DNA from 2 places in the Spirosoma taeanense genome. Region 1 is predicted to be linked to the other one. Evidence: riboswitches for the same ligand, from Rfam matches in the RefSeq annotation. Region 1 holds a riboswitch; the other holds the start of a gene.
The links. Region 1 has a riboswitch for S-adenosylmethionine ahead of metH (methionine synthase). Riboswitches for the same ligand answer to the same signal wherever they lie in the genome.
Positions count from the first base shown of each region.

Region 2: linked by a shared signal. The riboswitch ahead of HNV11_RS03890 (O-acetylhomoserine aminocarboxypropyltransferase/cysteine synthase family protein) and the one ahead of metH (methionine synthase) in region 1 are both predicted to bind S-adenosylmethionine.

Region 1 covers NZ_CP053435.1:4,223,709-4,227,347, forward strand. The annotation lists gene metH (methionine synthase) at 1-1,644, opposite strand, end outside; SAM riboswitch class I at 1,742-1,847, opposite strand; gene HNV11_RS17695 (SxtJ family membrane protein) at 1,911-2,273, opposite strand; gene HNV11_RS17700 (DUF5989 family protein) at 2,278-2,427, opposite strand; gene HNV11_RS17705 (carbamoyltransferase family protein) at 2,522-3,639, opposite strand, start outside.
Region 2 covers NZ_CP053435.1:905,813-909,451, forward strand. The annotation lists gene HNV11_RS03885 (homoserine O-acetyltransferase family protein) at 1-529, opposite strand, end outside; gene HNV11_RS03890 (O-acetylhomoserine aminocarboxypropyltransferase/cysteine synthase family protein) at 594-1,910, opposite strand; SAM riboswitch class I at 2,130-2,248, opposite strand; gene HNV11_RS03895 (DUF721 domain-containing protein) at 2,441-2,770, shown strand; gene HNV11_RS03900 (methyltransferase domain-containing protein) at 2,816-3,517, opposite strand; gene HNV11_RS03905 (glycosyltransferase family 87 protein) at 3,587-3,639, opposite strand, start outside.

The DNA of each region.
Region 1 (3,639 bases):
CAGGTTTTTCTTGATCCAGCGGGTAGCGTTAATAAAATCAACGGCGTAATTGTTGTGCTCGTCAATCCCGGTGGCTACAGTCAGGATATTCGGGTCAAAAATGATGTCCTGCGGAGCAAACCTGACCTTATCGACGAGAATCCGGTAAGCTCGTTCGCAGATTTCGATGCGTCGTTCGTAGGAGTCGGCCTGACCCGTTTCGTCAAACGCCATCACGACCGCAGCCGCCCCGTAGCGTTTTACCAGTTGCGCCCGCTCAATAAAAGCCTCCTCTCCCTCCTTCAGCGAAATCGAGTTCACAATCGCCTTTCCCTGCACGCATTTTAGGCCAGCTTCAATGACTTCCCATTTCGAGGAGTCGATCATAATGGGAACGCGGGCAATATCCGGTTCCGATGCAATCAGGTTCAGAAAAGTCGTCATGGCCTCGACCGAGTCGAGCATGCCTTCATCCATGTTGACGTCAATAACCTGCGCGCCCCCTTCAACCTGGCCCCGGGCAATGCTCAGCGCTTCGTCGTAATTGCCTTCTTTGATGAGCCGGGCGAACTTCTTCGAGCCGGTTACGTTCGTGCGCTCCCCAACGTTCAGGAAGTTCGTCTGCTCGGTAATCTTCAGCGGCTCCAGACCGCTCAACTTTTGATACGGTTCGGGCTGAGGCAACGAACGGGGCGGGTATTTGGCTGCGACCTGGGCAATGGCCCGGATATGGTCGGGTGTGGAACCACAGCAGCCCCCCACAATATTGACAAAACTATCGCGGATGAAGCCTTCAATCTGATTGGCCATCATCTCGGGCGTTTCGTCGTACTCCCCAAATTCATTCGGTAGTCCAGCATTTGGATAAGCCGACGTAAAGAACGGGGCTTCTTTGGCAAGCGTCTGAATATATGGCCGCATGGGTTCGGCTCCAAGGGCACAGTTCAGACCCACGCTCAGCAGCGGCAGGTGCGAAACCGAGTAAAGAAAGGCTTCGGTCGTCTGGCCCGAAAGCGTCCGGCCACTGGCGTCGGTAATGGTCCCCGACACCATGATCGGCAGTGGGGTTTTACCCACAAAATATTTATCAATCGCAAACAGAGCGGCTTTGGCGTTGAGCGTATCGAAGATCGTCTCCACCAGCAACAGATCCACCCCTCCTTCGACCAGCCCGGCCACCTGCTCGTAATACGCATCAACCAGTTCATCGAACGTAACGGCGCGATAGGCGGGGTTGTTGACGTCGGGCGAGAGGCTGGCAGTACGGTTGGTTGGCCCCATGGCACCGGCGACAAACCGGGGCTTGTCGGGGTTCTGCTGCGTAAACTCGTCGGCCACCGCCTTTGCCAGCCGGGCCGATTCAAAATTCAGTTCGTAGGCCAGCTTCTCCATACGATAGTCGGCCATGGCAATGGTCGTACCGCTGAAGGTGTTGGTTTCAATGATGTCGGCGCCCGCTTCCAGATACTGCCGGTGAATCTCCTGAATCACCTCAGGCTTGGTCAACGACAACAGGTCGTTGTTGCCTTTCAGATCGTGCGGCCAATCGCGAAAACGCTCTCCCCGATAATCGGCGTCGGTGAGTTGGTAGCGTTGAATCATGGACCCCATGGCCCCGTCGAGGACGAGGATGCGTTCGCGGAGAAGTTCGAATATTGTTTTCAAGTAGTTAGACAGATTATACCGTTGCCTGGTGTTGGGCAGCGTCTTGACCAGTATCGTAAAGCAGGGCTTATGCGCAGAGAGACAGAAGGCAGGCTGTGCGTTATCTGCCCCGGCACCGGGCCGGGAGGAACGTGGCACCTTCACCATCGGGTGGGTTGCCAAGACATCATCGGGTCCAATCCCTCCGTCTTTCTGGATAAGCTACGCAAAGTTAACAAAAAAGGCGTACCGTCCGTTGGCACGCCTTCAATTCGCTATTCGACTGCTTACCAGGTCTGTTCAAGATCGGTTTTTGTGTAGGTATGGTTCCGATCCGTGTAGAATGAACGGGTGTCGCTGCGTTTGATTGCCAGCGGATTTTTAGCCGTCATCCGGTAAAGCAGGGCGATAGGAAACAGGAATACGAAGAACAGCACCGACAGGATAATCTTGCCGTTGATGTTTCCCAGCACCTCCGCCAGCCTGAACCAGATCCGGACGATAAAATCACCCGCCACCGGAATAAAGACACTCAGCAAGCCTACCCCGATAGCTCCATAAAGCCACCAGGACGATTTAAACACAAAATAGAGCACCAGCAGCCCCGTCACGATAACCAACTGAGCTTTGGCTTTGTCAGCAGCATCCATTCCGTTAAAACAAGGTGTAAATGAAAGGCGCTACGGCCGAACCACCGCCGATAACAATCAGAATACCGATGAGGAGCAACAGAATGATAATGGGTGCCAGCCACCATTTTTTACGTTGCTGCAGAAAGTGGAAAATGTCCTGTAAGAATTCCATGATCGTGTTGTGGTTGAAGGTTAACTAGCAAAAGTTTTACGTTAAACTAATTTATGGTTAATAAATATCTCAACTGCCTCAGTTGATTAACCGGTTAATCCAGAACAAACTCTTCTTTCCAATTGTCTTTTTCCTGCCACTGAGGCTGCTTCCGTTTGTCGAACAGGTAATTGCCAACAACCAGATAGTCCATTTCGGTGCGCATAAAGCACCGATAGGCATCATCCGGCGTACAGACGATCGGCTCACCCCGTACGTTAAAACTGGTGTTGACAATAACACCGTAACCCGTCAATTTTTTAAACGCATCAATCAGCTGATAATAGCGTGGGTTGGTGTCTTCATGCACGGTCTGGATACGGGCCGAGAAATCGATATGCGTAATCGAAGGCAGATCCGACCGCTGGTAATACAGCTTTTCACGCAACGGGAAACGGGCGTAATCGGCCGGTAGCGGAGCCCGCCGACTTTCAGTAACGGGATGCACCAGCAGCATGTAGGGCGACGTACCGTCGTATTCGAAATACTCGGCGCAGTCTTCGGCCAGCACCGAGGGCGCAAACGGCCGGAACGATTCCCGGTATTTGATTTTCAGGTTCAGCTTCTTCTGCATCTCGGCATTACGTGGATCGCCCAGAATACTGCGTCCGCCCAGTGCCCGGGGACCAAACTCCATACGGCCCTGCACCCAGCCTACAACGTTCCCATCGGCCAGCAACTGGGCCGTTTGCTTGCTCAGCTCGCCAAAATCGGCGAAGTGCGTCGCAACGGCTTTATACTTTACCACCATCAGTTCAACGTCCAGGTCGGAGAACGTCGGACCGAGGTAGGAGCCGCGCATGGCGTCGCGTTCGGTCGTTACCCGGCGCTCCTGATCGAAATAAATATGATAGGCTGCCAGAGCCGCCCCCAGCGCCCCGCCCGCATCGCCCGCTGCGGGTTGAATGAACAGCTTGTTGAAAATACCCGCTTTCTGCAGTTTTCCGTTGGAGACGCAGTTCAGCGCCACGCCCCCGGCCAGCACCAGCGCATCGGCGTTGGTCAGGCGTTTGGCCTCGCGGGCCATGTTCAGCACAGCCTCTTCGGTCAGGTACTGAATGGCCAGGCCCAGATTGCAGTGATGCGGCTGCAGTTCATCGTCAGGCTGCCGCTTCGGGAAACCAAACAGAGCGGCCCATTTTTCTTCGTTCACCATCGTTAGCCCGGTGGCGT
Region 2 (3,639 bases), 2.4 Mb from region 1:
TGAACGCAATACACCAGGGCGAAGCCACTGCACCCGAGGCAATCAGGATCAGGTTTTTGATGAGGTTCGGCTGCAGGATCGCCCATTCGATGGCCTGCTCGCCCCCGACTGATCCGCCAATGCAGGTATCAATTGTCTCAATGTTCAACTCCTGACGTAATAGGTCCATTGCACTTACCATATCCCGGATGGTAAGTGCCGGAAAGTCGTGGTGATAGGGGATGCCCGTGGCCGGATTGATTGACAGCGGCCCCGTTGAGCCGTAACAGGACCCAATTACATTGGCACAGACAATAAAGTCTTTTTCCGGATCGAAATATTTACCGTGGCCTACCATACCGCTCCACCAGTCGCCGGCGTCGGCATTACCCGTCAGCGCATGGCAAATCCAGACAACGTTGGTTGGTTCGTTGGTGTCGGCGTTCCGATTGAGTGTGCCACGCGTCGTATAGGCCAGCCGGAAACCCGGCAGACTCGCCCCCGATTCAAGCGGGAAGGAATATTTATAATCGAAGTACTGGAGGTTCAAAATTGGTTTACAGTTTGGGTTTTCGGATCGCAACCCATAGCTGCGATCCGAAAATCAGAAACGCCTAATTCAAAACCGGCTCCGCAATCTGAGCAAACGCCTGTTCGAGGTCAGCTTTGATGTCATCAATATATTCAATACCCGCCGAAATACGCAGGAGCCCCGGCTCAACGCCCGCAGCCGCCTGCTCCTGTTCGCTCAACTGCTGGTGGGTCGTTGACGCTGGGTGGATAATGAGCGTCTTCGAGTCGCCAACATTGGCCAAATGGCTGATTAGTTTAAGGCTGTTCACAAACTGGTCGGCCGCTGCCTGACCACCCTTCACTTTGAACGTAAAGACGCCCCCAAAGCCGCGTTTGAGGTATTTCTTCGCCAGTTCATGGTAGGGACTGCTTTCCAGGCCGGGATAGTTAACCAGTTCAACCTGTTCGTGTTGTTCCAGCCACTGCGCCAGCGCCAGGGCGTTCTGCACCGTCCGATCGACGCGCAGCGAGAGTGTTTCGAGACCCTGCAGGAGCAGAAACGAGTTGAACGGGCTAATGGCCGGGCCCCAGTCACGCAGACCCTCCACCCGGGCGCGGATAATGAACTGAATGTTGCCAAACGGTCCGCCAACACCGAACACATCGCTGAACACCATGCCGTGGTAACCCGGAGAAGGCTCGCTGAACTGCGGAAACTTGCCGTTGCCCCAGTTGTAGTTGCCGCCGTCCACAATAACCCCGCCAATGCTTGTGCCGTGCCCGCCAATCCATTTTGTTGCCGACTCGACAACAACGGCCGCACCATGTTCAAGGGGCCGGAACAGGTACCCGCCCGCACCGAACGTATTGTCGACAATAAGCGGCAGATCATGCTGCCGGGCAACAGCTGCAATGGCGTCGAAGTCCGGAATGTTAAAACCCGGATTGCCGATGGTTTCGAGATAAATGGCTTTGGTTCTGTCGTCAATCAATCGGGCAAACGATTCGGGTTTGTCGCCATCGGCAAAACGGGCCTCAATCCCCAGGCGTTTAAATGAAACTTTGAACTGGTTATATGTACCGCCGTACAGAAACGACGTTGTCACAAAATTGTCGCCCGCACTGAGAATATTGCTCAGCGCAATAAATTGAGCCGCCTGCCCGGAGGCAACGGCAAGGGCCGCCACCCCACCTTCGAGAGCCGCCATGCGTTTCTCAAAGACGTCGGATGTAGGGTTCATTATGCGGGTATAAATGTTCCCGAAAGCTTTCAGGGCGAACAGGTCTGCGCCGTGCGCTGAGTCATTGAACACGTAAGACGTAGTCTGATAAATGGGGACAGCCCGCGCGTTGGTGGTTGGGTCGGTTTCCTGACCGGCGTGTAGCTGGAGGGTATCAAAATGAAGTTGCGAGTCCATATGATTGAAGTCAAAAGTTAAAAGCCGCTGCTGCGGTGCGTAGGGTTTAGACTGATTGAGTAAGGTAGCAGTGCGTAACACCTGTCACTGAAAACAAGGTTACAGCGACTGCAACAGACGCCCGAAAACCACTCCCGGTTTAGGGTGCGATGAGGGTGAACTGCGCTTTAGTAAGCCCCCGCGGGCATACAGCATAAGATGTAGAGCATGTGATAAACCGATTTATAGTCCCTAACGATCCGCCACCGCGGTTGCTTTAGGCAGGAGTTAGCACCTTGCCATGTGGTAGGTTGCCAGCGGTTCGCAGAGCCTGATCTCTCCCCGCTTCTGTATAAATCAATCTGCGCCGAGAGAAACGTAATAAATGGCGCTTAACAATTGACTTGATGGCGCAAGTATAACAGCCAAACGGTGGGAAAACAAACCCTGCTCGGTATTTCTATCCGCTACCTTAATTTTTCGGCCAATCACGAAAACAGATATAGGGGAAGTGAAGACGTTTTTTACCTTTGTGTTAAGACCAGTACCCAATGAGCCACACGCCCTACCGTTACAACCGGGAAAATGCTACACGCGTAGCCGGTATAACGACCGTTAAAGACGCCATCGGCCAATTGCTGAAGCATTATCAGCTCCAGACGCGTTTCAACGAAACCTATCTTGAAGCGTTTTGGGGTCGCATGATGGGACCCGCTATTGCTTCCCGTACCAGTCGCCTTTACGTGCGCGATCGCAAACTGCACATTGAGATTGCATCGGCGCCCCTCCGCAACGAACTGGTGAATGCCAAACAGAAGCTCATTCAGTTGGTCAACAAAGATATGGGCACCGACGTCATCGACGACGTGGTGTTTATTTAAACGCATCGTCTCCTGGCCGAAGGAATACTGATGTGTCGCGTTTCTTCAGAACTGGATCAGCAGATTCCGGCGCTCTTCCTGCATGGTGATTGGCTCCGATAAAAACCGGGCATTCAATTTCAGCCGCTGGCAAATGGCGAGCCATTCCCGTTCCGGTACGACCAGAAACCCGTTTTCTTTCCGGACGGTGTGATAATCCGAAAACCGTAACCGGAACAGCAACCGCACCATCGACAGCAACTGCCCCTGCCGGAACGACTTGCCGATAATGCTCAGAATGTCTTTAATGATATTCTCCTCCACAATCAGGTCGCAGATCAGCGCTTTGGCACCGGGCTCGGCTACTTGTTTAATGTTATTTAGTAATTGCTCGACCTCTGCCGAATTACGGTAATACTGCACCACGCTCATTACGATAATAACGTCGAACCGCTGGTCAGCAACCGGACTGAAGTTTAGATAATCGTCCGCAGACAAATCGTGAAAGAACACATTGGGGTGCGCCACATGCTTAGCTCGGGCAATCTCGTTATACCGTTTTGAAACATCCAGCCCGTGGATTTCGGCCACGCGGTCGTGCCAAGCATCTTCCAGATTGCCCGGTCCGGAGCCAATGTCGAGCACCTTCTGATTGGCCGATAACGGAATGTATTTCTCGACCCGGGCCAGAAAATAAGCGTAGTTTGCTACCATCGAGTCGTCAAACTCATTCTCTTTCTGCCAGAAGTCAAGCCAGGTGGATGCCATTCTATCTAAAGTTATGGATGCATCGGCTGCCATAGCGTTTCGAAACCAATGGCGTAGCCGATAATGTGTTTATGAATTGATCAGGGAACTCGATTTGGAAACGGAATGCATTATCGGCGAAC